DNA from 2 places in the Xenorhabdus aichiensis genome. Region 1 is predicted to be linked to the other one. Evidence: predicted binding sites of a transcription regulator. Region 1 holds the regulator's gene; the other holds the start of a gene.

Region 1 (15,397 bases):
ATTTCTAATACTTTAATCCGGGTTTTTTCACTGTTTGGCAGTTCCCAGGTGATCTCATCATTCACCCGCAGACCCAAAAGGGCGGCTCCTAAAGGTGCCATGACAGACAGGTGTTTGGTACTATCCTGTAGGGAAGCCGGATAAACGAGAGTGCGTACACGCTCTTCATTGCTACCCAAATCAATAAAACGAATTTCACTGTTCATTGTGACAACATCCGGCGGAATTTCAACCGGAGACACAATTTCAGCTCGATCCAATTCTTCATTCAGTGCCTCTGCAATGCTGGTATTGGCAAAGGCAGGTTGTTCCAACAGCGAATCTAAACGTTCCGCATCGAGTTCGTTAATAATAATTTTTGGTTTTTTCATACCACGCTCCAAATTAGGCTCAATACAAAATAACACCCCGCATCACAAGGAGGGGGGTGTTATTTTAAAAGTAATTAAATTGATATTAGGCTGTTCTGTCGTGAAAATAAAGAGATCATGATCACGAACTGTTTTGTGTTGTTAATGGAACTGGGTCAATTTACACAGAGCGGAAGAACAGCCCGATATCATTTTAAACCGTGGATTATGCGCCTGTAGTGGCGATCCTTGGGTTAGTTTCTCCCCAAATGGAAGATAACTCAACAAGATGCATTCCGCCCCATTTTTGAATGTCAGACTGAGTGATTTCTTCTTTGCCTTGTTTACCGAAGATGACCACTTCATCGCCACTCTTCACATCAGGCAAGTCAGTCACATCGACCATGACAGTGTTCATGGAAACGAGGCCGACAACAGGAGCGCGGTGACCGTTGATCAGAACAAACGCTTTGTTGGACAGGCTGGAGCTGAAACCGTCAGAGAAGCCAACAGGCAGGTTAGCCAGTTTGGAATCACGTTTCAGGATGTAGGTGTTGTCGTAGCTGACACCATTACCTTTAGGATAGGGTTTAACAGAAGCAACACGGGTTTTTACCTGAATCAGCGGCTTGAATTCTGGGTACTCAGGGGTCAGAACGCCGTACAGTGCACTGCCGACCCGCACCATATCGAATTGTGCTTCCGGTACGCGGATTGACGCATAAGAGCTTGAAGCGTGCAGAGTGATTTCGTCTCTCTTCAGATTGGCGGCTTTGATCAACCAAGCCGTTTGTTCTTTGAAATCTTTCACACCTTCGCGGATCGCATCCAGATCTTTGAGGGCATAATGGCTCATCATGCCGACCAGTTTCAGGTTAGGCAACTGAGTGATTTTCAGCGCTTCTTGTTTACCCTGCTCAGTTTTCATTTCCAGCCCGTTACGGCTCATACGTCCAGTGTTCAGAGCCAAATGGACACGGATTGTTTTGCCGTGTTTTTTGGCAAGGGCATCAATGGTTTTAGCATGTTCTAGATCGCCAACGATTTCTTCCATGTCGTAGCCCAGCGTACTTTCAATTTCAGTCGCGGCCGCCGCACGGATGCGCATTAATTGCCCTTTGAAGCCGCTTTCGCGCACGATGCGAGCTTCTTCATTACTGGTAATTCCTACACAAGGTAGGCCTGTTTTGATGATAGAGGGCATCAGTAAATCGATACCATGACCGTAGGCATCACCTTTCAGAACCGCACACACTTTGGTGTCTTTTGTCAGTTTGCTTTGTAGTGTGTGGATATTATTTTCGAAAGTCGTCGTGTTGATTTCAACCCAAGCGTTGTTAGTAGCTGCAACGTGTTCTGCCTGAGTATTGTCTAAAGAAAGCGTAGGGGCGGCTTGAGCAGTGCCTTGGCACAGGGTCAGGCCAAGAAGGATTGCCAGTGTGGTTTTATTAAAACGCATGAAGTAATCTCCGGTTTAATATTTGAACTGTAAAATGCTCCGAGTGTGAATACCCCTTAATGATAAATTTTTTATTAATTAATTTCATATGGTTAAGCTTTATGGGGGGAACTTTGATTGTAATAGGAATACTATTTGTAAATAGGCAATACTATAAGCTAAATTTATACTTTAAAATGTTAATGATCTTCTATGGATGATGGCTGGCAGAGGGAATAATGAGAGGAATATGGCGTGATTCTGGGTTGATTTTTACACTTGGTATCCATTGTTGAATATTTATAATTGTTTGCTTATTCGACAATGGTATTATTTGAACGATATATAGTCGTAAATGGTAGGAACTGCGAAAAAACGATATTTCGCTTAAGAAATGGCATTTTATAGTGAGATGATTCAGTGTTTAAAAGGAAGAAAAGGGTAGGGAAGAGTAGGAAAGTGTTTATTCTTCATCAAATCCGGCATTAAATAACTCAATAATGGCGGCCAGTGCCTGCTGCTCATCCGACCCCGTCGCTTCGACTTCAATGTAACTGCCTTGTTCGGAATCCAGCATAAGCATGGCAATCACGCTGTGGGCTTCGGCTTGAATATTGCTGCTGTTGCGCAGAATGACCTGCGATTGAAACTGCTGCACAAGGTCATGCAGTTTCATTGCAGGTCGGGCGTGCATACCAAGCCGATTTTTAATTTCAAGCCGTTTTTTGACTGTCATGCTCTGCCGTTATTATATTATTTACGTTTTTCCAGTGTGCGGTGACGTGATTGCACGTTTTTGCCACGGGAACGGAAGTAGTCCGCCAATTGTTCAGCGACGTAGACGGAACGGTGTTTACCACCCGTACAACCAATTGCCACGGTGAGATAGCTGCGGTTATTGGTTTCGAGCATCGGCAGCCAGAGTTCAAGATAGCTGCGAGTCTGGTAAATAAAATTGTGTACTTCTGTGTGGCGATCCAAAAAGGCAGCCACAGGACGATCCAAACCGGTCATTGGCCGCAGTTTAGGGTCCCAGTGTGGGTTCGGCAGGAAACGCACATCGAAAACATAATCGGCATCAATCGGAATGCCATGTTTAAAGCCGAAAGACTCAAACACCATCGTCAGTTCGCGTTCGCGTTTGCCCAGTAAACGTGTTCTGAGCATTTCTGCCAATTCATGCACGGACATTTCAGAGGTGTCGATGATCAAGTCTGCCCGTGAACGCAGGGGTTCCAGTAGGTCACTTTCTTGATCAATAGCGCTTTCCAGCGACAGATTTTTGCTTGATAGTGGATGCAGGCGACGCGTGTCACTGTAGCGGCGGATCAGGGTGTTGCGATCCGCATCAAGAAACAGCAATTGTGGCGAGAACGTGTCCGGCAGTTTCGTCAGAGCTTCTTCGAAAATTTCTGGCGACTCCGGCATATTTCTCACGTCTATGCTAACCGCCGCTGAAATAGCGCGTTCAGCCAGTGTGCCTGCCAGTTCCGGCAATAAGACCACTGGCAGGTTATCGACACAATAGAACCCCATATCTTCCAGCGCACGCAGGGCAACGGATTTACCGGAGCCGGAACGACCGCTGACTATCATCAGCACCATGAGATGACTCCCCTTTAATATCTCAGCGGTTCTAATGAACCGCTGCTGTTTTGTTGCTTCCCAATAATTTTAATCGCTATTTATTCAGTTATGATTTTATATAGCTCTTCGTCACTTTGTGCTGAACGCAGGCGGCGGCAGAGATTCTTATCTGCAAGACGCTTTGCAATCAATGATAGTGAATGTAAATGGGTCTGACACTGGTCAGACGGCACCAATAAAGCAAATAGCAAGTCAACAGGCTGATTATCGATGGCATCGAAGGCAATAGGCTGTTCCAGATTCAGAAACACGCCAACGGCATTGTGTGAGCACTCTTTATCCAGTTTGCCGTGAGGAATGGCAATCCCGTTGCCGATACCTGTGGTGCCCACTTTTTCGCGGGAAAGAATGGCCTCGAATACGGTATTTTCCGGTAATCCAAGCTGTTTTGATGCCAGTTCACTGATAATCTCTAAGGCGCGCTTTTTACTCGAACAAGGTACGTTGTTGCGTGTACATTCGGGCGAAAGCACCGAGCTTAGTGGTAAATCTGTTTCGTTGTTCATTTCTTTATTCACTTAGGGCCTGTAATACCGGATGCCTGACTGGAGGCACCCGGTATTGATGCACTGTTTATACTTATACCTTTCATCTGAAATCTATTGGGTATGTAGGTAGAACAGTGATGAGTTTATGACAGCCCCGTTGCCAGAAAGCTGTTAATGTTGTCTCAATTTACTTTTGTGTTTGGTCAATTGACGTGCCAGCTTATCTGCCAGCGCATCAATTGCCGCATACATGTCTTCATGCTCTGAGCTTGCATGCAACTCACCTCCATTGATATACACCGTGGCTTCAGCGATTTTCTGCACTTTTTCCACTCGGAGTATGACCTGAATGAGGTTAATTTTATCGAAATATTGATCCAGTTTGCCGCATTTTGTATTCACAATGTTGCGTAATGCATCGGTGATTTCAATATTGTGGCCTGTGACATTGAGTTGCATAGTGTTTTCCTTCTCTGTGTTGTTCAAACCAGTTTTTTGCGTTGGTTTGAAGGCGGGATGGATAACGACTCTCTATATTTTGCGACAGTTCGACGCGCTACTTGAATGCCTTGTTCGGCCAGTATGCTGGTCAATTTGCTGTCACTCAGTGGCTTGGCCGGGTTTTCTGCCGCGACCAGTTTTTTCACCAGTGCCCGTATCGCAGTAGAAGAGGCTTCACCTCCGCTATCGGTATTGACATGGCTGGAGAAAAAATATTTCAATTCAAAAATGCCCCGTGGGCTATACAGATATTTCTGTGTTGTCACACGGGAAATGGTGGATTCGTGCATTTCAACCTGATAGGCGATATCTGCCAGTACTAGCGGTTTCATGTGCTCTGCACCATATTCAAAAAAATCCTGTTGCCGCTCAACAATACAGCTGGCAACTTTCAATAATGTGTCATTACGGCTTTCGAGGCTTTTTATCAGCCACTTGGCCTCTTGCAGGTTATTGCGAATGAACAGACTGTCGCTTTCACTATGGGACTGTTGCCCCAACGCTGCGTAGTGTTGATTGATGCGCAGACGGGGGATGCTATCGGTATTCAGTTTGACTTGCCAGCTTTCATTTTCTTTATGAGCAAGCACATCAGGAATAACATACTCGGATTCACCTGTATTGACCACTAATCCGGGTTTGGGTTCCAATGATTGAATAATATCGATGGCTTCTTTCAGGGCGTTTTCCTTTAATTTGCTCTGACGTAACAAATTACGAAAGTCTCGATTGCCCAATAGTTCAAGGTATTTGCTGACAACCAGTTTGGCTTCGTTCAGGTAAGGTGTTTCTGTTGACAGCACTGAAAGTTGAATAAGCAGGCATTCACGTAAATCGCGGGCGGCAATACCAATCGGATCGAAATGCTGTATGCGTTTGAGTACGATTTCCACTTCTTCCAGCATCAGCTCATCATCGCCAATGCTGGCAAGGATCTCTTCGATTGAAACTGTCAGATAGCCGGAATCATCAATCGCATCAATGATGGAGGTGGCGATGGCAGAATCCGTTTCAGTAAACGGCGTCAATCCTGCCTGCCACATCAGATAGTCTTGCAGTGTTTGAGTGGTTTCACCCTGATAGACGGGAAAATCCTCAGCACTGTAATCGCTGTTTGTCCCCGAAGGGGTGCCAGCCGTGTAAATTTCATCCCAACTGGCATCCAATGGCAGTTCTTCCGGTATATCCTTCTGTTCAAGCGCTTCGCGGGTATCCATCACCTCAGTTGCCGCATCAGGGGATTCCTGACTGTCAATTTCCTCATGCAGATCATCCTGTTCAAGCAGTGGGTTAGCTTCCAAAGCCTGCTGAATCTCTTGTTGAAGCTCAAGCGTAGAAAGTTGCAACAAACGGATAGCTTGTTGGAGCTGTGGCGTCATCGCCAGTTGCTGACTGAGCCTGAGTTGCAAACTTTGCTTCATAGCGTTACCACTTTCTCCTGAATTTCTCTGGAATCTCTCCTGAATGACGCCTGACAGAATCAGGATTAAAGACGGAAACCCTCACCCAGATAAACGCGTTTGACCTGCTCGTTGTTGAGAATCTCTTCCGGGGAGCCGTGGGCAATCAACTGCCCTTGGCTGACGATATAGGCGCGTTCGCAGACATCCAGTGTTTCACGGACATTGTGGTCTGTAATCAGAACTCCCAGCCCATAGTCCCGCAGATGTTGAATGATCTTTTTGATATCGAGTACGGAGATGGGATCGACGCCAGCAAAAGGTTCATCCAGAAGAATGAATTTCGGGTTGGCGGCCAGAGCACGGGCAATTTCCACACGACGGCGTTCACCACCGGAAAGTGACTGTCCCAGATTGTCACGCAGATGGGCGATGTGAAACTCTTCCATCAATTCTTCTGCCCGCTCTTTTCGTTGTTCTTGTGTAATATCCTTGCGGATCTCCAAGACTGCCATCAAATTGTCAAATACGCTCAGACGACGGAAAATGGAAGGCTCTTGCGGTAAATAGCCTATCCCTCGGCGGGCGCGTTCATGTAGCGGCAGAAGGCTGATGTCTTCATCATCGATGGTGATGGTGCCAGTATCACGTGGCACAATGCCGACCACCATGTAGAAGGTCGTGGTTTTACCTGCACCATTGGGGCCAAGCAAACCCACGATTTCGCCTGATTTGACGGTCAGACTGACGTCCTCAACGACCCTGCGACCCTTATAAGCCTTTGCCAGATTTTCTGCGTTTAAAATTGCCATACGTCGTTATTTACTCTTGTTGTTAACACTGGAACCTTTTTCCTGTAGCTGGGAAGGCAACAGGACGGTAGTAACACGTTTACCTTTGTCACTAAAGGCTTCCATTTGCTGTGTTGGCACCAGATAGGTGATTTTATCGCCTTTGATGTTACTGTCGAGTTGTTCAAGATAGGCATTACCTGTCAGCGTCATCAGCTCTTTATCCATCTCATAGCGCATTTTTGAGGCATGCCCTTTGATGGGTTTGCCGTCATCTTGTAACTGATAGAAAGTCGCCGGATTACCGTAGGCTTCAATAACGGTTTTTTTCGCATCCCCTTCTGGGCGAGTGACAACGACTTTATCCGCATGAATGTCGATTGAGCCTTGTTTTACGCTAACATTATCCGTAAATGTGGCTACGTTCCCCGTTAAATCCAAAGATTGCCTGTCAGAATTAAGGGTAATGGGCTGTTTCGTATCTTCTTTCAATGCCAGTACGGGCAGGCTGACTGCAAACAGGGTACTGGCAATAACGGTATTACGGATTAGGTTGTTCATTTGGGATCTCATAGTGAGTCGTCACCTTTTCAATCAATTCAGCAGTTTTGTTTCGCAGATTGCCACGCATTTTCATGCCAACAGATTTCAGGCCGACACCAATCAGAGTGACTTGGTCGTCGGATAAGACATCTTGAGACACCAGATTGACGGTCGCATTTTCTGTCGTGATCCGTTGCAGTTGTGATGCATCGGTCAGGCTATCCAGCTGGACATAGCCGTACAGATAGAGCATGTTATCGTTGGTCAGCTTTGCTTTATTTGCGCGTACTGTCCATGTCGGTGTTTCGGCAGTGCTATTGGGGGCAAAGGTTGTCAATATGGGTTTGGTAAACCAAGTCAGTTTGGTTTCCGTATAGTTCTGTACATCATCTGCCACCAGTTTGTAAGCCAGCTTGCCCTCGGGATCATAGACAAAAGAAGTGGCTTCCTGTGTTTGATAAGTGGGATGCCCATCATCCACAATCGGCGATGAAGCGTTTTCATTTAAATTGGATAAGTTCCAGCCAATCAGCGCAAGCGCGATCAATGCCAGTGTTCCGATCAGCCAGGATTGAATTCTGCTCATTCTCTTTTCAATTTTAGTCTTATATTGATAACCCTTTGGCACCTTCCAGCTTATTCTGAGCGAAAAGCACCAAATCACAAAGTTCCCTGACTGCACCACGGCCACCTGCAATCCGAGTCACATAATCCGCTCTTGGCAGCAGCAGAGGATGGGCATCAGAAACCGCAGCAGATAACCCAACTTGTGCCATTACAGGCCAGTCGATAAGATCATCACCAATATAAGCGACTTGTTCTGGCTGTAACGTTAGTTTATCTAACAGTTCCTTATACGCCAAAACCTTATCACTCTGTCCTTGGTAAAGATGTGTAATACCCAGTGTTTGTGCGCGATCTTCCAGCAATTTAGCGTTACGGCCAGTAATGATAGCGACTTCAATACCTGAGGTAATCAGACAACGGATGCCGTAACCATCACGAACGTTAAAGGCTTTCAGTTCTTCACCCTGATTGCCCATATATATCAGGCCATCTGACATCACACCATCAACATCACAAATCAGTAGACGGATTTTACTGGCTTTTTCGATAATTTCTTCGTTGACTGGGCCATAACAGGTGTCCAGATACGTTTTTTGACTCATTCAGGAATTCTCTTAAGGTTTATACCACAGCTGCTTATACCATTGCCTGTGCTTTATACATACTCTAACCCTTCATCTTTCTCTGCTGGGTATATACCGACCTTATACTACCCCCGCCTGCAAGAGGTCGTGCATATGCAGTACGCCGAGCAATTTGTCACCGTCAGTGACCAGAAGGGAAGTGATGTGGCGTGACTGCATCAGGTTCAGGGCATCAACGGCCAGTGTATGGGGCTTGATGCGGACACCGCCGGCAGTCATAACATCAGAGATGTTTGCATGGTTTAAATCGGTTCCCATATCGAAAACACGGCGCAAATCCCCGTCAGTGAAAATCCCTTTGATCTGCATATCGTCATCGCAGATGACGGTCATTCCCAGTTTCTTGCGGGTGATTTCAACCAAGGCTTCACGTAGTGTCGCGGTATAAGGAACACGGGGAATATCATCGCCGGTGGTCATTAAATCACTGGTCAGTAATAGAAGTTTGCGTCCCAGTGTGCCGCCCGGATGGGAAAGGGCAAAATCTTCAGCGGTAAAGCCACGGGCCTGTAAGAGCGCAACGGCCAGAGCATCCCCCATGACAAGTGTCGCCGTCGTGCTGGTGGTGGGCGCCAGCCCAAGCGGGCAGGCTTCCTGTGGCGTTTTGATGCACAGATGGATATCGGCAGCTTTCCCCATGCTACTGTTTGGGTTGTTTGTCATGCAGATGAGTGGAACTTTTTGCCGCTTGAGGACGGGGATCAGGGCAAGGATTTCATTGGATTCACCGGAATTGGAGATTGTCAGCACGAGGTCTTTTGACGTCACCATACCGAGATCGCCGTGGCTGGCTTCACCGGGGTGGACAAAGAAAGAGGGCGTACCCGTACTGGCAAATGTGGCGGCAATTTTCCGTCCAATATGACCGGATTTGCCCATCCCCATGACAATGACTTTTCCTTCACAGCTAAACATCAACTCACAGGCCCGGCTGAAATCTTCATTAATGTATTGTTCCAGTTCTGCCAATCCGTCGAGTTCGACCTGTAATACTTTTTTACCTGCTTGTTGAAAATCGATCTTAGACATTTTTACTTCCCACGTCATCGGCAATTAATCAGTACCGTAATAATTAGAAACAAAAAGTACGACAAAATAAGCGATAAAACAGCCCAGTAACAGGACGCCGTTTAATCGGTTCAATCGATGCTTTCTCCCCAGACAGAATATCGTGAATAACACACTGGCAGCCATCATGACCCAGAAGTCTCGGGAAAAGGCCTGAGGTGAAATGGCGCTGGGTGAAAGTATACCGGGGATACCCAATACGAGGGTGATGTTGAAAACATTTGAGCCGATGATATTGCCCATCGCCATATCATTCTCGCCTTTAATGGCCGCCGCAATCGAAGTGGCAAGTTCAGGCAGGCTGGTTCCTACCGCCAGAATTGTCAGGCCAATAATCAGCTCACTGATGCCATAAATACGTGCAACCACAGCCGCATTGTCAATCACCATGCGGGTAGAAATGGGGAGGATAATCAATCCTAAAACAACCCAGAGAAGTGCGATGCCTTTGTTGCCTTCGACGGGTAATTCTGCATCTCGTTCCTGTGTATAGCTGTCTAGGCCATCGTCTTGGGAAATCGTTGTCATTTTGATCATTAGGGAGATAAAGAACAAGGCGGTGAGTAATAGGACGATACCATCTAGGCGGCTCAGGTAGTTGTCGGCCAGAATATAGCCTACAAATGCAGTAATCAGCAACATCAGCGGCAACTCCCGCCGCAGGATATCTGATTTCACCGTGATCGGTCGAATGAGTGATGCAGCGCCAGTAATCAGTAGCAGATTGGTAATATTGGAACCAATGGCATTGCCTACAGCCATGTTCGGTAGCCCATCTTGAGCGGCTGTGATAGACACCATCAATTCTGGCAGTGAAGTTCCGATTCCCATGATTGTCAAACCGACGATATAGGGGGGTATTTTCAGTGAGCGGGCAAAAACCGCAGCACCATATACTAATCTATCAGAGCCATACACCAGTAAAATCAACCCGGTAATGAGCAGGGCAATAGTCAGAAACATGGGGTGTTCCTTAAATAAAATTTATTCCGAACATAATGCTAATAATGGTTGATTTTTAAACATGAAATGTTTATTCAGCTAGACTTATATATTCTGACGGTCAAGCGGTAAAAAGTAAAATTTGTCATAACTTTGCTAACGCAAATTTGGCAATTTTTTTGTAGTATGCATGACTGATTATTTAAAAACAGTAAGAAACAAGTTTTATTAACGGTTAGGGGCTATCAAATAATGAGTCAACAAACAGCAAATCTTATTGAGATCTGCGGCATGTATTTCACTCGTGGTCAACGCCCGATTTTTTCTGATATTAATCTGACCGTTCCAAAAGGAAAAGTGACTGCCATCATGGGGCCTTCAGGCATAGGGAAAACTACCCTGCTGCGCCTGATTGGTGGGCAGATCCGCCCTGAACGCGGCGAGATCTGGTTTGATGGCGATAATATTCCGGCATTGTCCCGCCAACGTCTCTATGCTGCCCGTAAGAAAATGAGCATGTTATTTCAGTCAGGTGCGCTGTTTACGGATCTGAATGTCTTTGACAATGTCGCCTTTCCTTTGCGTGAGCATACTCAATTGCCCGAGGAGTTGATTCACACCACGGTGATGATGAAATTGGAGGCCGTCGGGCTGCGTGGGGCTGCGCACTTGATGCCATCGGAATTGTCTGGCGGCATGGCTAGGCGGGCTGCATTGGCGAGGGCGATAGCACTCGATCCCGATCTCATTATGTTCGATGAACCTTTTGTTGGTCAGGACCCTATCACGATGGGCATTCTCGTCAAATTAATTGATGAGCTTAACCATGCGCTCGGTGTCACCTGTGTTGTGGTTTCCCACGATGTACCTGAAGTATTGAGTATTGCTGATTATGCTTACATTGTGGCTGAGAAGACGGTCATTGCAGAAGGTACACCGGAGCAGTTAAGAATGAATCAGGATCATCGGGTACGGCAATTCCTTGATGGCATTGCTGATGGGCCGGTGCCTTTCCGTTTCCCTGCGGGGGATTACAAAACTGAGTTATTAGGATAATGGAATGTTGATGTTAACACGGGCACTGGCTGCGCTGGGCAAACGAGCGATCGAGGTTGCGGCCTCATTCGGCCGTGCTGGCTTTATGCTTTTCAGTGCAATCATTGGTAAGCCAGAACCCGCCAAACAATGGAAATTATTATGTCAGCAGCTGTATAGCGTCGGTGTTCAGTCACTGCTGATCATCGTGGTTTCCGGTTTGTTTATCGGTATGGTTCTGAGTTTACAGGGCTATCTGGTTTTAACGACATTCAGTGCTGAGGGTAGCCTGGGCATGATGGTGGCTTTGTCACTGCTGCGTGAATTGGGGCCAGTCGTCACGGCGCTGTTGTTTGCGGGTCGGGCGGGTTCAGCTTTGACCGCAGAAATTGGTTTGATGAAAGCCACGGAGCAGATTTCCAGCTTGGAAATGATGGCGATTGATCCGCTGCGTCGGGTAATTGCTCCGCGTTTTTGGGCTGGTTTTATCAGTATGCCTTTACTGTCGCTGATCTTTGTCGCCGTTGGAATCATCGGAGGCGCGATAGTAGGTGTGGATTGGAAAGGCATTGATGCTGGTTTTTTCTGGTCTTCGATGCAATCGGCGGTGGATTGGCAAAAAGACTTGCTTAACTGTTTTCTTAAGAGCGTAGCTTTTGCCATTACGGTCACATGGATTGCACTGTTCAATGGTTATGATGCTATCCCAACATCAGAAGGGATCAGCAGGGCGACGACGCGCACAGTAGTTCATGCGTCTTTGGCAGTATTGGGTTTGGATTTTGTGCTGACAGCACTGATGTTTGGGAACTAAATCGATGCAAAACAAGAAAAATGAAATTTGGGTTGGGTGTTTTGTCTTGATTGCACTGGTTGCAATCGTCTTTTTATGTTTGAAAGTAGCTGATGTTCGGTCATTTGGTAGCCAGACAACCTATCGCGTATCTGCTGCATTTGACAATATTGGTGGACTGAAAGTGCGTTCACCCGTAAAAATTGGTGGGGTTGTGATTGGTCGTGTAGAGCGAATCTGGCTGGATCAAAAAACCTATACTCCACAGGTTGAACTGGATCTTTTTACTCAGTACGACAATATTCCAAGTACCAGCTCGCTTTCTATTCGGACATCAGGGCTATTGGGCGAGCAATATGTTGCAATGAATGTGGGTTTTTATGACCCTGATATGGGGGTATCCATGTTGAAAGGGGGAGATCGTATTGAGGACACTAAATCTGCAATGGTGCTTGAAGATTTGATCGGTCAGTTCTTATATAAAAGCGGTGACGGTGGTCAGGCAAAATCTGATTCAGCTCCGGCACATTAATCTGCAATCCACGGCTTAGGAGAGATAGCATTTATGTTTAAGCGATTACTTATGGTTGCGCTGTTGGTGGTTGCACCATTGGCCAGCGCAGTTGATCAAACCAACCCTTACGCATTGATGAAAGATGCAGCAGAAAAAACCTTCACCCGTTTGAAGAATGATCAGCCTCAAGTTCAGGCAAACCCAGAAGTTCTGCGTCAGATTGTGCGTGAAGAACTGTTGCCTTATGTGCAGGTAAAATATGCAGGGGCACTGGTTCTTGGAACTTACTACGGGCAGGCGACGCCTGAACAGCGCGAAGCCTATTTCAAGGCGTTTGAATCTTATTTAGAGCAGGCATATGGTCAGGCTCTGGCGATGTATCATGGCCAGAACTACCAGATTGCGCCAGAACAGCCATTGGAGGGCAAGACGATAGCGGCTATCCGGGTCACTATTACTGATGAAAATGGTCAGCCGCCTGTTCGCTTGGATTTCCAGTGGCGTAAAAATAGCAAGACAGGTTACTGGCAGGCTTATGACATGATTGCGGAAGGCGTAAGCATGATCACGACCAAGCAGAATGAATGGGCAGATATCCTGCGCCAGAAAGGGATTGATGCTCTGACAGAACAGTTGAAAATCAGCGCGAAAACGCCAATCACTTTAGAAAAGAAAAAGTGACATGAAAAACCGGGAAATAAGCCAAACGTCTGATGACGGAAAGATAAGTTGGGAACAAACGGGAAGTACACTATTTCTTCACGGTACACTGGATCGTGACAGTTTACTTCCGCTTTGGCAGCAAAAAGACAGCGTTCTGGCTGAGATCAAAAATATTGATGTTTCTCGGCTTGAGCATGTGGACTCCACGGGGCTGGCGTTGTTTGTCCGCCTAAAAGGAGACATGCAGCAACGTGGCAAACGGTTAACATTTTCTGGCATAAGTGAACGCCTGGAGACACTGATAGCACTTTATGGCCTGCAAAGTCTCTTTGATGCTGATATGCCTGACATGTAATTCCCTTTTCCCATAATTATCGCCCTTGTAAGTCATCCTCTTACAAGGGCGTTTTTCTTGGTTTAAGAGTCGTCTGGTTTCCATTAGGATAGGCGACTATTATTATTTTTAACGACGAGTGTGAGCAAATTATGGATACTAATGAAATTAAAGAAGTGCTGATGAAAGCACTGGCACTTGATGACGCTATTGTTAGCGGTGATGGCAGCCATTTTCAGGTAATTGCCGTTGGCGAGTTTTTTGATGGCCTGAGCCGTGTCAAACAACAGCAGGCTGTTTACGCCCCTCTGATGGAATACATTGCTGATAATCGTATTCATGCCGTGTCGATTAAGACTTATACACCTGCAAAGTGGCAGCGTGACCGCAAACTTCAGGGATTTTGAGGTTGTTTGCCTCGCCGCGAACAGCACACTTTGAATTGAACAAGAGAATTAAGATGGATAAATTTCGAGTGAAAGGGCCTACCTGCTTATCGGGTGAGGTTACTATTTCCGGGGCAAAAAATGCCGCATTACCCATTCTGTTCGCAGCGCTGCTGGCGGAAGAGCCAGTTGAATTACAGAATGTACCTGAATTAAAAGATATTGATACCACCATCAAACTACTCAACCGCTTGGGAACCAAAGTAAAACGCAATGGCTCTGTTTTTGTTGATGCCAGTAACGTTAACGAATACTGCGCACCTTATGAACTGGTCAAAACGATGCGGGCTTCCATTTGGGCCTTGGGGCCGCTGGTCGCGCGTTTCGGTCAAGGGCAGGTATCACTGCCGGGTGGCTGTGCCATTGGCGCTCGCCCTGTTGATCTGCACATTTCTGGGCTGGAACAGCTCGGTGCGAAAATTGTTCTCAATGAAGGTTACGTCAAGGCTTCCGTCGATGGTCGCTTGAAAGGTGCCAGTATTGTCATGGATAAAGTCAGTGTGGGTGCGACTGTCACCATCATGACCGCAGCGACACTGGCGGAAGGGACAACCATCATTGAAAACGCAGCTCGTGAGCCTGAAATCGAAGATACTGCCGATTTTCTGAATACACTGGGCGCGAAAATTACCGGGGCAGGCACCGATCGCATTGTGATTGAAGGTGTAGAACGTCTGGGAGGTGGTGTTTATCGTGTGCTACCTGATCGTATCGAAACAGGAACGTTCCTTGTCGCTGGTGCTATTTCCCGTGGCAAGGTGATTTGTCGTAATGCCAAGCCGGATACATTGGATGCTGTTTTGTCCAAACTGCGTGAAGCTGGGGCAGACATTCAGGTGGGAGAGGATTGGATTAGCCTTGATATGCACGGTAAGCGACCAAAGGCGGTTACATTCCGCACAGCCCCGCATCCGGGCTTCCCGACGGATATGCAGGCCCAATTCAGCTTGTTGAACATGGTTGCCGAAGGTGTTGGCATGATCACTGAAACTATCTTTGAAAATCGCTTCATGCACATTCCGGAGTTGATTCGCATGGGCGCACGTGCAGAAATCGAGAGTAATACGGTGGTTTGTCACGGTGTTGAAAATTTATCTGGCGCTCAGGTTATGGCGACTGATTTGCGTGCTTCTGCGAGCTTGGTATTGGCTGGCTGTATTGCTGAAGGCACCACGGTAGTCGATCGTATTTATCATATTGACCGAGGCTACGAGCATATCGAAGATAAACTGC
Region 2 (15,397 bases), on a different contig from region 1:
CGGCATGCGGATATCCGACAGCAGAACTTCTGGGCAGTCCTGTGAGAGTGCCGTCAGCACGGAATCGGCATTTTCAAAACTGATGCACTCCAGATCTGCGCCACTCAGCGCCCGTTCAAGTACCCAGCGGATAGAACTGTCATCATCAACGATCCAGACTTTTCCTCGTTGCATTATTCTCCCCTATTTCTTGCTCGGTTATTTCTTGATAGGCAGGTAAATGGAAAATTCCGTGTGACCCGGCCAACTGGTGAATTCGATTTTGCCAGCGTGTTGATCGATAAGGTTACGGGCGATGGATAACCCAAGTCCAGTTCCTCCTTCATGCCCACTGACCATGGGATAAAATAGCGTATCCTGAATGTTGGGAGGAATGCCCGGGCCGTTGTCTTCAATATCAATTCTGGCTACCAGACGATAGCGTTCACCATGTAAGGTGATTTGGAACGCGGTTCGGGTTCGCAGGGTGATCGTTCCGCCTTTCTCCCCCAAGGCCTGTAGTGCATTGCGGGTCATATTCAGTAAAACTTGTTCAATTTGATCAGGATAATGCGCCAGTTCTGGCAGGCTGGGATCATAATCCTTGATCAAAGTGACATTAGCGGGCATTTCCAGTGATACCAACTGATAGACTCGTTCAACCACATGGTGGATGCTCTGGCTGATCCGGGTTCCCGGATGCTGTGGCCCCAGCAATCGATCAACGAGGGCGCGCAGCCTGTCAGCCTGCTCAATAATCACTTGGGTATATTCCCGCAAGGCGGGATTGGGCAATGCTTTTGCGAGCAGTTGAGCCGCTCCCCGCAGCCCGCCAAGGGGATTTTTTATTTCATGCGCCAGCCCCCGAACCAATTCCCGCGCAGCCGCCTGCTGTGCCTGTTGTATCTGCTCTTGGCTTAAACGACGCTGGCTATCCATAGGAGCGAGTTCCAGCAGAATAAACTGTTCGGAAATGGGTTGGGCACTGAGCGACATCACATGAGAGTGATTATTGATCACCAATATCACTTCGTTATCGGTAAAACCATGACCCCTGATCAAACTGGAACGCATCAATTCTGTGTCCAGTGAGAGATAGCTGAATAGTACCGGAAGGGGAGTGCCGAATAATTTACGCGTACTTTGTGCCAGTAGTTGCATGGCGGAATGATTGGCATAGCGGATAATCAAATCGTTATCCAGTACCAAGACACTGTTAATCAGTGAGTCGAGTATGTGTTCTGCTTTGGGAAAATCAACCATCGTCATCCAACCTTTGCACTTTTTTGGTGCATTGTACCTTATTCAGACATAAATCGAGCAGTCTCTCCGTTCAGTCTGTGATTTGTTCATCAAGTGTCATCTGCCGTCGCAAACGTGCGGGAAAAGGACCCATCCGAAGATGGGCCAAAAGTTTCACGGCAACAAAAAAGGAAAGTTGTAATGCCATCAGGCATTACACACTGTAATACAGTTCAAATTCCAGCGGATGTGGCGTCATGCGTACGCGTTCGATTTCACCATGCAGTAATTTGATATAAGCATCAATGGCATCATCAGTGAAAACACCACCACGTGTCAGGAATTCCCGGTCTGCATCCAGAGCGGCTAACGCGTCATCCAGAGAAGAGGCTACGGTTGGGATCTCTTGAGCTTCTTCTGCTGGTAGGTCATAGAGATTTTTGTCCATCGCATCGCCAGGGTGGATTTTGTTGATGATGCCATCAAGACCTGCCATCAGCAGGGCAGAGAAGGACAGATAAGGGTTTGCGGCCGGATCAGGGAAACGCACTTCAATACGGCGGGCTTTGGCGCTTGCCACAACCGGAATGCGGATGGAAGCAGAGCGGTTACGGGCTGAGTAAGCCAGCATCACTGGTGCTTCAAAACCCGGTACCAGACGTTTGTACGAGTTGGTGGTTGGGTTGGTAAAGGCATTCAATGCACGGGCATGTTTGATTACGCCGCCGATGTAGTAAAGCGCCAGTTCGGACAGGCCACCATATTTATCACCTGCGAACAGGTTGGTGCCATTTTTGGACAGCGACATGTGGCAGTGCATACCAGAGCCGTTATCGCCTACCAGCGGTTTTGGCATAAACGTTGCGGTCTTACCGAATGAATGGGCCACATTGTGCACCACATATTTGTAAATCTGGGTTTCATCCGCTTTTTTGGTCATAGTATTAAAGCGGGTCGCGATTTCATTCTGGCCTGCGGTCGCCACTTCATGGTGGTGAGCTTCAACCACCAGCCCCATTTTTTCCATTGTCAGACACATGGCTGAACGCAGATCCTGAGAGGAGTCCACGGGAGGAACCGGAAAATAACCGCCTTTGATGCCCGGACGGTGGCCTTTGTTACCGCCTTCATAGCGTGTTCCACTGTTCCATGCGGCTTCAACATCATCAATATGGTAATAACTACCCGAAATGGAACTGCCGAAACGAATGTCATCGAACAGGAAAAACTCAGGCTCTGGCCCAAACAGGACCGTATCAGCAATATCGCTTGCACGCAGGAAATCTTCCGCACGTTTGGCAATAGAACGCGGATCACGGCTATAACCTTGCATGGTGCCGGGTTCCAGGATGTCACAGCGCAGGATCAGTGTGGCATCACCAAAGAAAGGATCTCGCATTGCGGTCGTTGGATCTGGCATTAACACCATGTCGGATTCATTGATCCCTTTCCAGCCACCGATAGATGAACCGTCAAACATTTTGCCATCTTCGAAGAAGTCTTCATCAATCTGGTGGGCAGGAATGGTGATATGTTGTTCTTTACCTTTGGTATCAGTAAAACGTAAGTCAATAAACTTCACCTGATGTTCTTCAATCATGGACAAAACATGTTCAACGGACATACTGAGTTCTCCTGGTTGACATCAGCCTGATAATACGGAGCAAGGAACATGCGGCGTTATCTAATGGGCTGATGATGTGTCTCTGTATAGGGTCAATGCTTATAAAATTGATACTTATGAGTACTGCGAAAAGCGTGCCAACTTTTTAAAAGTCTTTAAGATCAGCAGATGAGTGGGTTGGTGGGTAAAAACCGAAGAGATCACAGTCAAGTTTTAAGTAAAATTGCACTAAGTTAGTGAAATTGGTGGGCAAAAAAACAAATTTGCACCATTATGGTGAAAAATAAGGGAAGTGCAGACCATTTTGACTGATGTGTGAGAGTATAAAATCTATGGTTACCTCCGTTTTTGCAATACTCATTTTGATGTATGGCTGGCTTGCATAAATCTATCCGGCGTCATTATAGGCAAGGCTGCCTGCGCCTCGATGGGTTCTGCGCCTGATGTACCTAAAAATCTGTGCGGCTTCAAAGAGCCATTTTTATGCTTAGTACTACAGCCGTAAAGATTGTAAAATCAATGTATTATCAGATACGCGATAAACTGAGAACTTATATGACCTTAACCAGAGACATTTCTCTTGCTCATATAAAAGCTTTGAAAACTCTCACCGTGGGACATCATTCCCACGGTTTTCTGTTAATTCCAGAGGCAGGTACTGACTGAATCACCATGTCGTCTTTATGCCGATTTTGGCCTTCAACTCGTAGCTGTCTGCAAAATTATTCAGGCTGGTGTTGGCTGAGGCCTGACCATAGACGAAAGATTTTCCATTATCCCAACTATAGGAACCTCCCGCCCCCCCGTCCCCCCAAGTTCGGTCATTGCCACTGATAAAGGCAACATCGGCGACGTTAGTCAAGTCATTACGCCCCAAAACCTCCTGATTAATATTGAAAAAACCATATAAATGTGTGGCTTTTTGACGATAGTCTATCGTCGTGCCTACGCGAAATTTCAGACTTTCGCTTCGGTCAAAATGGATTTTGGCTCCAAACGGATCATGAAATCCATTCATATTTATGGAAGAGAACACGAGTTGTGCTTGTGGGGTCAATGACCATGCCTGATTTAAGTCAAACTCTTGTCCTGCTTCCAGACTCAATGCATACCCTAGCGCGGATTTACCATTTCCCAAAGACCGGCCAGCAGTCTTTGAATTCAGGTCATTGTCAAAGTAGGTCATCTGGGCTAGGCCATCCAAATAAAACTTGTTCTTGCCGTACCACGTACTTGTCGTACCCAGCGTATAACCATTTGCACGAATGTTACCTTCACCATGCACAGAGCCGGCATTTGCATCAATATTCGAATATTGCAGGAAAATACCGCCCGTGACTGAACCTTGGTTATTTTCATAAAAACGTTTGTCCATGCCAACTTGAGCACGGAACATATTATAGGTGGTTGCATCCGCGTCGGATGTAGAGACACGTGGCGACAATTTACCGTAAGTGGCGGTCATTCGCCCCCATACCCCATTGGGTATCTGGCTTGTACTATCGTCTGTGCTGTCTTCGCCAGCGGGGCTTCTGAACTCACCTATGCCAAGCACCCGATCCTTACGTCCTCCGGTTCGGTCACGCAAGGACTCTGGTGCATTCAGAATCTGCAACATGCGTCCATAAGCCTCGTAAACGCTAACGCCTGCCTGGTATGCGGGTTTTGAACCGCCCGACGATGAGCGCAGATACCAGTTTTCATCTGAATTGTCGGTGCCATTCTTATAAAGACGGTAGGCATAAGCACCCGCTACAATAGTTGGATCACCCTTATAACTATAGTCACCAACCAAACGAAAATTTCCGCCCGATGCACCTTGCATATCAACAACTTTGATACCTTTATCTGTTGGTGCACCCGTTCCACCGACATTGTTGATCACGAGATGAGTTGTACCCGATGTGCTGCCCTTCAGCACAAGTCTGTCAGTCTTTGAGTTATCACCTCCCAATACAGTCGATAAAACCACCGTACCGTTATTACCACTATAATCACGCGTAATCGTCAGCATACGCCCTACAGCGTTGTTATCTCCGCCAACCACGACTCTACCACTGTTATTTAAAGCGGAAATTGTCGTATTATCGCTACGGTTGAAATAAAGATCTCCCTCATTATCTATATTGTTGGAAATCTTTCCCGATGTATGTCCGTCGCCTAAACGTAACTTACTTCCCGATAATATCTTAACAATTCCGACATTCATGTCGTGGGTGTATGTCAGGTCTAGATTTTCCGCAGTAGAGCGGTTACCCCCAATCGTAACAACGGAATCTTTCGTTCCAGAGACATCGCCTTTAAGGATTGCCTTCGGGCCATACAGATAAAGGCTGGCGCTTTCAAGCTCGACATTGCCAGTGATCGAACCGAAATTGTGAATACCATTAGTAATTGTGCCAGCATTATATAGAGCATGTTGATCCCCTTGTATCACGCCTGTATCCAGATTCGTGATGGTATCAATAACACCTTTATCGTCGATATAAATACCATTTCGCTTTCCACGTATGGAGGAAGCGTTGGTAATCTGTTTAATTTTGGACGGCCTGATCGGGGAATTCACATCCAATGAAGCCATGCCTTGCCCAGTGACCTGAATGGCATCCTCATCGGCAGTTATTCCTTTGCTCCCAAACTGATTATTGAGGTTTTCGAGATAACCTCCTTTGTTAATAACAATGGCTTTGGATCCAGTCACTATTCCATAATTATTGAAAGTGCCGGCATTACTGCCAGATTCGATAGTAAACGTTGAGTGAGTATGGTTGGAAATACTCCTCTGAGACAATATTCCATAATTATCAAGAGTCTCAAGTACTGCCGTTGTAACAGATATCCCATAAATCGATCCTTCCTTCTGATTCAGGATGGTATTTACTCGTCCGTATTGACCATTATTAATTGAGTCAAACGCCTGCTGGATCATTATTGAATTAAGTAACTTCTTAGGATCATCACCTATGGATTTGATTGAGCCATAGTTATCCAGCATCTTCATATGACCAGAAACCCATATGGCTCCGTTCACTCCACTTATGGTTCCATGATTAAGCAGCTTTTCAACAGAACCACTGTAAGTTACTGTGACTCCACTTTCTCCTTTCAAAATTCCGTTATTTTCAATGTGATCGACGGAAGTAACCGGAGCCATATTATTGCTACCGCCGACATTGACAGCATTGTATTTCAGACCATATTTATATGATTGTTCTGGCGGCCCTAGGGGGATATCAATTGATACGCCTTTATCGATAGTAAGATTTTCGCCATTTGAGAGATTACAGGGTTCTGTCCTATCTTCGGAAATTGTGGTTTTACATGGTGAGGCCGCTATTGCATTAACGCTCATTCCAGGAAAAAATAAAGCCACTTTAAGGGCTATTGGCAATACAGCGTATCTGTATATTCTCATAAGAGGAATTCCTAAATAACCTGTGTTTCGTTTAAGTCAGGGAGCTAAGCACCTGATGTTTATTACTACCCGCAGCCAATATAATTGTGCTTGAAACTCATTATTTGGGTAGTGGGTGTGCAACTCGTTCTAATTTATGTGGTACATGTATCAGTATTATAGCAATTTCTATATATGCAACATTTGTATCTGGTAGCCGGATGATGTGAATATCTTTAAGCGTGGCATACAATGTGTTGATTTGCATAAAATATAATATTTAATTGTATATTGAATTATAGGCAAGCCGCTATGCGGCTTGCCTGGTTACTGATAATGTGTCTTCGTTCAAGTTTACTTTGGTAGTTATCAAATTGTGTGTCAGACCAAGTTACTATTCACCTGAATCAGGTTTTCCTCTCTCCCTTAAAATAAAGGAAGGCACCACATGCAACCACCTGTCAAAATCTGGTTGATGATTTTTATTATTACGGGGTTGTACGCCGGACAATGGCATTCGATTAAGGAAGCCATTAGGCTATAGATACCTCTAACCCTTTAGAAGTGACAGTCAAATAATAAAGATATTGTATCCATCTGGGAGAAAATCCCGTCGTTATTTTAGAACGTGGTTACATCAGTTATTAAATGCTCTATCAAGTCATGCTAAGTATCATAAACGATGGAATATAGATGAGTTATATAAAATTTCCAAATCAATATTAGATATTGAGGATTTTCATTCACATACTGAGAAAGGCGTCAGACAGGAAATTCAGGCGAATATATTATTACTCAATCTGACAAGAATATCTGAAAATGACCTCAAAGGCAGGCGAAATGATACATTTTTCCATCTTCAAAGAAGTCTTCATCAATCTGGTAGGCTGGGATGGTGATATGTTGCTCTTTACCTTTGGTATCGGTAAAACGTAAGCCAATAAACTTCACCTGATGTTCTTCAATCATGGATAAAATCTGCTTAATGGACATACTGAATTCTCCTGGGTTACGTCAGCCTGATAGAACGATGCAAGAAGGATGTCATTTTATCTTAAAGGGGCATTTCTGGATGATCAATTTTTATAAAACCGGTGTTGCATAGAGAAAAGCGAAAAGTGTGCCAACATTAAGAAATTATTTAATATCAATATATTGTTATTTGGTGACTAAAAAATCACGGGGAAAGAGGATAGTTTTTAAATATACTTGCCCCAAATCGGGGAGTGGAGAAAACAGAATTACACCCTAATGATGCAGTTGAGCGTTTGATCAATATATGTAAGCAATAAGGCGCAACCTGTCATATAACATCAACGTTGATTGCGCCTTCTGGTTTAGAGTGAACTAACTATTATTCTGGTATCAGATATCATCTTAATCCATATAGTAGGTCAGCTTACCCTGTAATAGTGCTTGTATTTCATTACTATCTCCACCACCATCAGAGCCACCCCAGGTATGGACTTTGTTATCTGCTGTCAGAGCAAGAAATGCTGTCCCTGTTGCGTAGATGGCCCTTACATTCTTTATTTCAGGTTGGGGTATAAAGTTAACGCTACTAGGTTCAGCATTTTGCCAGGTTAATACGGTACCATCTTGACGTAATGCCGCAGATGCATTAGCTGAGCAAGTTATTTGAACCACATCCTTGAGAGCTACAAATTCCTCGTACACTGGGCCGTCGTTATAATTCTGCACTCCAGCCCAATATACTTTGCCATGTGGAGGGGTGCCTCCTGGCATAAGAAATTTTTGTTTAGTGGTTGCTATATCTACTCCATTACTAAATGAGTCGCCATCGAAGCTGTAGCCTGTGGTCGACCAACTATATAATGTACCATCACGGTGAACTGCGTGATTACCTATTGGCCCCCCAAGGTGATTAATAAAGGGAGTAATTGAAGCAGCTTGTATAAAATCTTGATGTGGGGGATTAAAGTCGCCAAATACACTCAAATCACCCCAAGTAGAAAGATCACCACTTTCGTCTATAACGGCGAATCCCCTTGTTGACATTGATGTAATGTAACGTGGTTTCGAAATAGAAGAATAACGCGGCTCTATATTCCAGTTCTCCATTGATGAACTCCACCAACTTTTTATCTGTTCCGTACCGGGATTATATATAGTAATAGCCAAACTATTTCCTACAAAAACATTCTTCCCATCTCCAGGATAAGTATAAATACCAGCCATTGTTCCCCAGGCTTCCATCTGCTGGTTAGCTTCCGAGACAGCAAAAAAGCTATTTCCACCTGCTCCCACATCATCAAAGGAACCAGTAGGGAGGTTAGAGCTATTAGAATCACCGTGATACCATAATGTACCTGAACCCACATTAAGCCCAGCATAAGAGGGGCCATTTGTAGTAATGGTTTTAACTCCAGGTTGAATATAGGAATTACCGAAGGTTCCTCCCCAACCGACCATGGTGTTGTCATTGAGCAGCACAGCAAAAGCAGAGGGATATTGCTCTTCCATTGGATCGTTAAAATCTGCCTTTGGAAGACCTAGCGTACCACCATTACCAAACACATTGATTGGGTTTATTTTGAGCTTGTTACCTTGTTCGTCTTGAACTGAAATGGGGAGCCACGGAGCAGAATCATAGAAAAATGGGGAATTAATATGTGAAAAAGGAGAAGTGAATGATGGTGTTCCACCTATATAAGTCCATGTTACTGGATGTGGATTACCCTCTTTAGTCCAAGCAGTCAGCCGCTGTGGTGCTTTAAGCCCATTAGCTACAGCAAGGTCAGCATAACGAGCACCCATAACGATAAAGGGTTCTTTGTCTGATGGCTGAGAAGATGTACCATTAATAACTTTTACATATAAAGGTTCCGAGTATTCAACATTACCAAAGTATTGTTTACGAGTATAGGAGGCTACATATTCCTGAGCTGGAACATCGTTTTTGTGAATTTTTCCGACCAAGATAGGATCAGCTAAACCATGAGGGTCTGAAACTTCATAGTTAAACTCTTTAACAAAATTAAGAATAATAGTGTCTTTGTTACTTATTCCTTCGTATTTAGGGACGTACAATGAAATATAATCATCTATTTTAGATTTATCTAAAACACCATCTTTAACTCCAGAGATAATGGGTGCAGCCAGTAATGCATCTTCATTAATCATAATTCATTCCTTTAATTAATATAAGTTATACAAAAGAAAGTAAAGTTTTAAGTTCAGATAAGAAATAATAATGTAAATAAAAATATCATGATTATCTAATGAATAATAATTATCACATTTATATATTATATGGTGATGTCATTGTATTTAACATTCAGGCGGTGTACCTTCATTAGCTGTACTAATTCTTCCTTTCCAAGATTTTGCTTGGATGGTTCCATTGTCACTTGTGGCTTGGTAATCAAATTGAATAAGTCCTGCATGACAATCTTCATATTGACCACAGCCATTAAGAATATTATATGGAATACTGATTACTCCGACAGCGGTTTTACCATCTGGCCCTGGTGTTTCAGGTATTTTTCCAGGGTAAGTTTTATGAGGACTGCGATAATTTGCAGTGATATTCAGTTTTAAATATATTTTGCTTCCTAATGGTGGTTTGGTTTTATCATCAGGATCGTTCGTTCCTGTAATTAGGACAAATAACCCCTCGCTATGTTTATTTTTATAATAATTAGATATATTATAGCAGTTGACAACATTATTTTCATTAAACCCAATGCATTCTGTGGTGGGAAATTCTTGTATAATATTATTTTGGTCATCATGTCCAAAACTAGAGTAAACCACACATTTATCATAATAAGTTGGAGCTGGCCAGGGTTCTCCTGAGTATGTTAATTCTAATGATTTTGAATATAAAATATTGCTATTGTTATGGGAAACGGTATAGGCGAATTCAATAGTCATATCTATGGGAAACATAGAATAGGGAAGTGGTATTTTATAATCTCCAAGATTGTTAATATCTTCAACAGTATAATAATAATCATTATATTTTCCATTGACTGAAAAATGAATGACATCACCTCTTCTACAATCATTATATTTTTCTACTTTGACAAGAAATGTTGTTTGTCCTTCATTATTTAATTCACCTCCATTAAACCCATCTATTCTTGGAGCTGCCAGTTTATCATTATCATCCGGTGTATTCTTATCAAGAATTTGCAATCCCCCTTCTGATTCTATTTGCCCGGATACACCATATACTTCAGTGTACAAACTAAGAATCAGTGCTTGAGATTCTTTAGGGTATACATGTAAAATTAAACGTCCTTTTTTATCTGTATTTAAGATCATTTCATTATCATTATTAAATGATAAAACATTTATTTTATTTATATTATCAGATTTATAAAAATTAACCTTTTCCAAACTGAAAATAGAGTTGGCAGAGATTACAACAGAAAGATTAGGTATTGATTTTTGATTTTCGTCTTTAACGAATGCTGTAGCTCGGACAAATTTCCCCTTTGGGGGAATATTTTTATTATGCGGAACCTGTATGTAATGTGAATCCCATTTTAAAATTAAAGAATTATGATCTAGAGTCCTGGCTGTGTATTGGATGGGTATTGTGGGGAAGTTATCATCTGATGAACCTATATCAAAAGTAATAGTATCACCATCATTGACTTCCGGTGATACTTGTAAGTTAACAATAAACAATCCTAATCCATTACCCAATTTTATATTAGAGGAGTCTATATATATGATAGCTGTATTATTACTTAAATAGAAGTCTGTCTCAGGAGATATAGATGTATCAGATGTTAAAGTAACTGTAATAGCTAATTGTTGGCCTATGATAACACTAGAGCCGCTAGGAAGAGAAAGTTGCATATTACTGGGCATATTAACCACCATGTTTATTTTTATTCATGTAATAGCTTATATTGACATGAGGACATTATCTTAGATCAATTTTTATAATCAGAGTATGAATATATATCAGTTTATGTAAAATAATTTAAAACTATATTAATATAATTTTCTCATACCCTGTATCTAGTATTAATGATGTTTTTTAAGAGTATATATCAGTGTCAATTGTCGCTTGCCAAATGTTTCCATATGTTACATTAAGATCGGTGTCTTTCCCAACTTGATAGTCAAAATAAATCATACTTGATCTATCTTCATAAGACTCCCGATCTTTCAATAAATCATGTGGTATTGGAAATATTAATTCTACATTTTTTCCAGCATTTCCTGCTGCATATGGCATTATGCGTGTACGAGACCAATGAATAACTCCGGTTTTTGAATTAATATATAAATTTAAAGTTACTTCTGAGCCTAGAGCCACTTTTGTGCTGTCATTAGGATCATTGGTACCAGTTATTTGTACAAATAATCCTGCGAGATCATTAGTTTTTTTGTATTGAGATATCGTATTATCATCAACAGTATCATATACAATGCTGTCAGGAAAAATCCCATAACTAGAATACACTTGGCAAGTATCGTATATCCTGATAACATCTGCCCAGGGTTGATTTTGTTGATTTCCTTTGTAAGTCAAAGTCAATGGTCTAGATTTATATTTAGTTATATCTCCTAGGGCTCTGATGACAATATAGCTAAAATAGGAAAAATGATCTTTTTCTTTCTCAAAAATGTCATAAGGTAATGGAAAAAATTTACTTAAATAACTTTTACCTGAAATTTGAATGACATTACCAGTATATTTATTATTAACGATAAATAGTATGTAATCTCCATCCTGAACATTGTCATACTCTGGAATCCTGACTAAAAATTTACTTTCCCCATCTGATATTAGATCTCCTTCAATAAAGTTGAGTATTTCTGGTTCTGGATACTTTTCAGGAATTTCATCTAATGTATGATCAACAATATATATTGCATGATCTGCTGGAATTGGTTTTGTGTCTCCTAATATTTGAGAAAACAATTTAAGTATTAAATTCTCTGATTTTATAGGATGTATGAAAAATAAAACATTACCTTGCTTATCTGCTTTTACAAAAAAACCTTCATAGTTTTTTTCAGATACAGTTGTAATTTCTGTTCTGTTATTAGACTCATATATTTTAATTTTTTTTAAATTGGAATTAGAACTATCAGAAATAAATATCTTTTTTCCACCTAAGGGCTTTCCATGTATATCCCTGATAGTTGCTGTTACTTTAGTATATATTTCATCTGTATTATTATTGGATGATTGAGAAATAGATATAAAAGGAGAATCAATGTGTAATATTAATGATTTTAGATTCACGATATCTTTAGCAGTATTAACCATATTTCCCTCTATTATTTATATATTAAAAAATAAAATGACAAAAATTTAAATTTAAATTTAATGCAAATCTATATTTATTAAATGAGTTAATAACATAGTAGGTTTGTTACAATTAATCTAAATTATCTATAACCCATTGTATAATGAAAAATAGTTATCACTAATGTATCTATTACTATAGTAATAGATCTATATCATCTTATGATAATCACCATTATGAAATTTTTTAAAACTTCATAATTACAGTGTATTTTACGTCAAATGGTGATTTAATAGTATTAATACTAAGGTCGTAATTACAAAAAAACAATGTTACAAAGAGAGTGATAGCAATATGTTTTATCTATAATCCCATTTTATTTCGTTGTGATAATAATATTGCCAATTATCACAACCACACCGATGAATTGTTTTGTTAAGGCCAGAAATTATCATTAGTCATCATCAGTTTCAATTTCTGCCGACCAAATTTCTCCATATTGATCATTGCCGTCATAAAATGTATAGTCAAAGTAAATATAACCTACTCCACCATCTTGATATAGTTTAACATCTTTAACATCATCGAATGGAATATGAATAACAGCGGATGTCCTACCTGAAGGCTGTACCTTTATTTTTCCTGGATAAATTTTAGCATAACTCTTATCTATTGAGTTTAGATATAACTTCAAAGTTACAGGAATATTTAATGGGACTTTATCTTTTTCTCTATTAGGGTCTTGAGTACCTAATATTTCAACATATAATCCTTTTTTCTGGCCATTTGGGTATTGCATTATTGCAGCATAATTAATTGAACTATCATTTGGGATTATAGCATCTGATTCAGTACCAAGGCTGGTATATACGATACATGCAGCATAATTTCTTTCTACTACTGGAACTGGTTTATATATAACACCTCCTTTATAAGTTAAAGGTAATGAAACAGATTTTTCCTCTAATATATTTCCAAAACCTCTGATGATAACATAGAAGAAATTAGAGTATACATTTTTCGTGAAAATATCATATGGAATTTCAGTTGAGGTGCTTGAATCATTATTATTATCTACTCGAATAAAATATTTCGTATATTCTCCATTTACAAAAAATAGAATGTAATCACCTAGTGTTTTTCCAGGGTAGTGTGGAATATCAATTTCAAATTTAGCACTCCCATCTGATTTTAGATACTCCCCCCAAAAATTAATTATTTCAGGCATATCAAACTTTATTTTCATGCTGTCCAGAGAATTATTAACGATAAAGATTTTATGTTTAGCAGGCATTAACCTTGTTGAGTCGACTATATTTGTATATAAGTTTAAAACAACAGGAAGAGATTGATGTGGGTGAATAAAAAATAATATATCCCCACATTTATCCGTTTCTATAGAGAATCCTTCTCTACCATCTTGTTTTACTGGGGTAATTTCTTTATTTTTGTCTGAACCATAAATTTTCACATTCTTTAAATTTCCAGAAATAGAATCAGATACAAATATGGAAATGTTAGGTAAAGAATTACCGTATATGTCTTGAACTTTTGCGGTAACCTTAATTTTTCTTCCATCAACACCTTGAGTAGATAGATTAGGAACAGCCAAAAATGGAAAACACACATCTAATCTTAATGATTCAAAGTTTATTTTATTACTATTCATGTAAGTTTTCTTTTTAGTGTGATAATGGAATTTATTAGGCTAATTCAAGATTAATTTTTATTAATTATTTATTCTGGTCGTGTGTCAATCAATCCTTCCCAAATTTCCCCATAATTTTTTTCATTTCCAATGTTAAACTCATAATCAAAATAAATACTACCTGGACCACCATTATCATAGGGGTAGATTTTATTCAGAAATTCAAAGGGAATATGAAAGGACAATGATGCAATGCCTTGACTATCGACCTTTATTGGCATAGGTAAGGTCCAGGATTTATGGGTATTACAATTTGATGACTGGATATATACGTTTAGTGTGACTTTAGAATTTAGTGGAACTTTTCCTGGTATATTATTCCCCCCTAATACCTCAACAAATAATCCAGTATTTGGTGTGCTTGGATTGTCCAAATATCTTTTTATACTATCATAACTAATACCTGTGTCAGGTTGTATCTCTGCTTTACCAATACCAAGGCTGGTATATACTTTACAGAGATCATAATCTCTTGTTACATTTGTAGGAGGATTATATATTGCACCGCCCATATATGTCACAGGGTATGGCCTTGAAGTTTTCGAACCAGCTGCTTCCCCAAAAATGACTATGTAACTAAATTCGTAGTTAATAGAAATATTAAAAATATCATAAGGCAGAGAGTATGAGTATTTTCCTTGTCCTAGTTCTGTATTTGGGTTACTAACAGAAACATAATATCCACTATACTTAGGCGTAGTATCATTATCAGTTTTAATCATAAATACTATATAATCTCCGCGTTTACTGTTATCATAATTATCTATAGAGGCATAAAAATTTGGCTCTCCTGTATTAGAAGTTAAAGGTCCTGGAAATCCCCCTAATATGTCGGGTTCTCGTAGACTATCCATAGGGTTAGGGCGTTCCGTGTTAATAAAAAATAGAGGGGATGTTGCTGGGATGTAGTCAAAGGCGTCTATAACTGAACACCTCAAATCAAGCACCATTGAAAGTGACTTTTCTGGGTAGATATAAAATACAATACTACCATCTGATTGAGAATTAAGAAATAATCCATCATAAGTATAAACTTGTTGTGGTGTAATAATATTACCGTTATTATCCTTAATAGTACATTCATGTAAATTATTTGATCTAAAAGAATCTATATATATTGGAACACCAGATAGTGTCTTTCCGTTAATATCTGTCAGTATCGTAGATACTTTGGTTTTATTTTCTACAGAATTTTTTTCTAAATTAAATGT

The links. The regulator sigma-54, encoded in region 1, starts transcription at its own class of promoters, with help from an activator protein. The targets are predictions, from matches to a motif close to GTTGGCACANNTTTCGCTNT.
Region 2: glnA (glutamate--ammonia ligase) is a predicted target of sigma-54. The motif match lies at 2,968-2,987, and genes of this name have one in related genera.

Annotation. Positions count from the first base shown of each region.
Region 1 covers NZ_JAQRFO010000038.1:26,920-42,316, reverse strand. The annotation lists gene rnk (nucleoside diphosphate kinase regulator) at 1-371, opposite strand, end outside; gene alr (alanine racemase) at 577-1,809, opposite strand; gene npr (PTS phosphocarrier protein NPr) at 2,252-2,524, opposite strand; gene rapZ (RNase adapter RapZ) at 2,542-3,393, opposite strand; gene ptsN (PTS IIA-like nitrogen regulatory protein PtsN) at 3,474-3,941, opposite strand; gene hpf (ribosome hibernation promoting factor) at 4,095-4,382, opposite strand; gene rpoN (RNA polymerase factor sigma-54) at 4,406-5,845, opposite strand; gene lptB (LPS export ABC transporter ATP-binding protein) at 5,911-6,636, opposite strand; gene lptA (lipopolysaccharide ABC transporter substrate-binding protein LptA) at 6,643-7,176, opposite strand; gene lptC (LPS export ABC transporter periplasmic protein LptC) at 7,157-7,744, opposite strand; gene kdsC (3-deoxy-manno-octulosonate-8-phosphatase KdsC) at 7,764-8,327, opposite strand; gene kdsD (arabinose-5-phosphate isomerase KdsD) at 8,430-9,398, opposite strand; gene PSI22_RS15555 (calcium/sodium antiporter) at 9,423-10,400, opposite strand; gene mlaF (phospholipid ABC transporter ATP-binding protein MlaF) at 10,632-11,435, shown strand; gene mlaE (lipid asymmetry maintenance ABC transporter permease subunit MlaE) at 11,446-12,228, shown strand; gene mlaD (outer membrane lipid asymmetry maintenance protein MlaD) at 12,233-12,739, shown strand; gene mlaC (phospholipid-binding protein MlaC) at 12,773-13,402, shown strand; gene mlaB (lipid asymmetry maintenance protein MlaB) at 13,404-13,739, shown strand; gene ibaG (BolA family iron metabolism protein IbaG) at 13,871-14,125, shown strand; gene murA (UDP-N-acetylglucosamine 1-carboxyvinyltransferase) at 14,179-15,397, shown strand, end outside.
Region 2 covers NZ_JAQRFO010000004.1:77,302-92,698, forward strand. The annotation lists gene glnG (nitrogen regulation protein NR(I)) at 1-174, opposite strand, end outside; gene glnL (nitrogen regulation protein NR(II)) at 199-1,242, opposite strand; gene glnA (glutamate--ammonia ligase) at 1,436-2,845, opposite strand; gene PSI22_RS03390 (autotransporter family protein) at 3,513-6,260, opposite strand; partial or broken gene PSI22_RS03395 (glutamine synthetase beta-grasp domain-containing protein) at 7,083-7,232, opposite strand; gene PSI22_RS03400 (RCC1 domain-containing protein) at 7,617-9,383, opposite strand; gene PSI22_RS03405 (hypothetical protein) at 9,531-11,084, opposite strand; gene PSI22_RS03410 (hypothetical protein) at 11,257-12,498, opposite strand; gene PSI22_RS03415 (hypothetical protein) at 12,933-14,147, opposite strand; gene PSI22_RS03420 (hypothetical protein) at 14,216-15,397, opposite strand, start outside.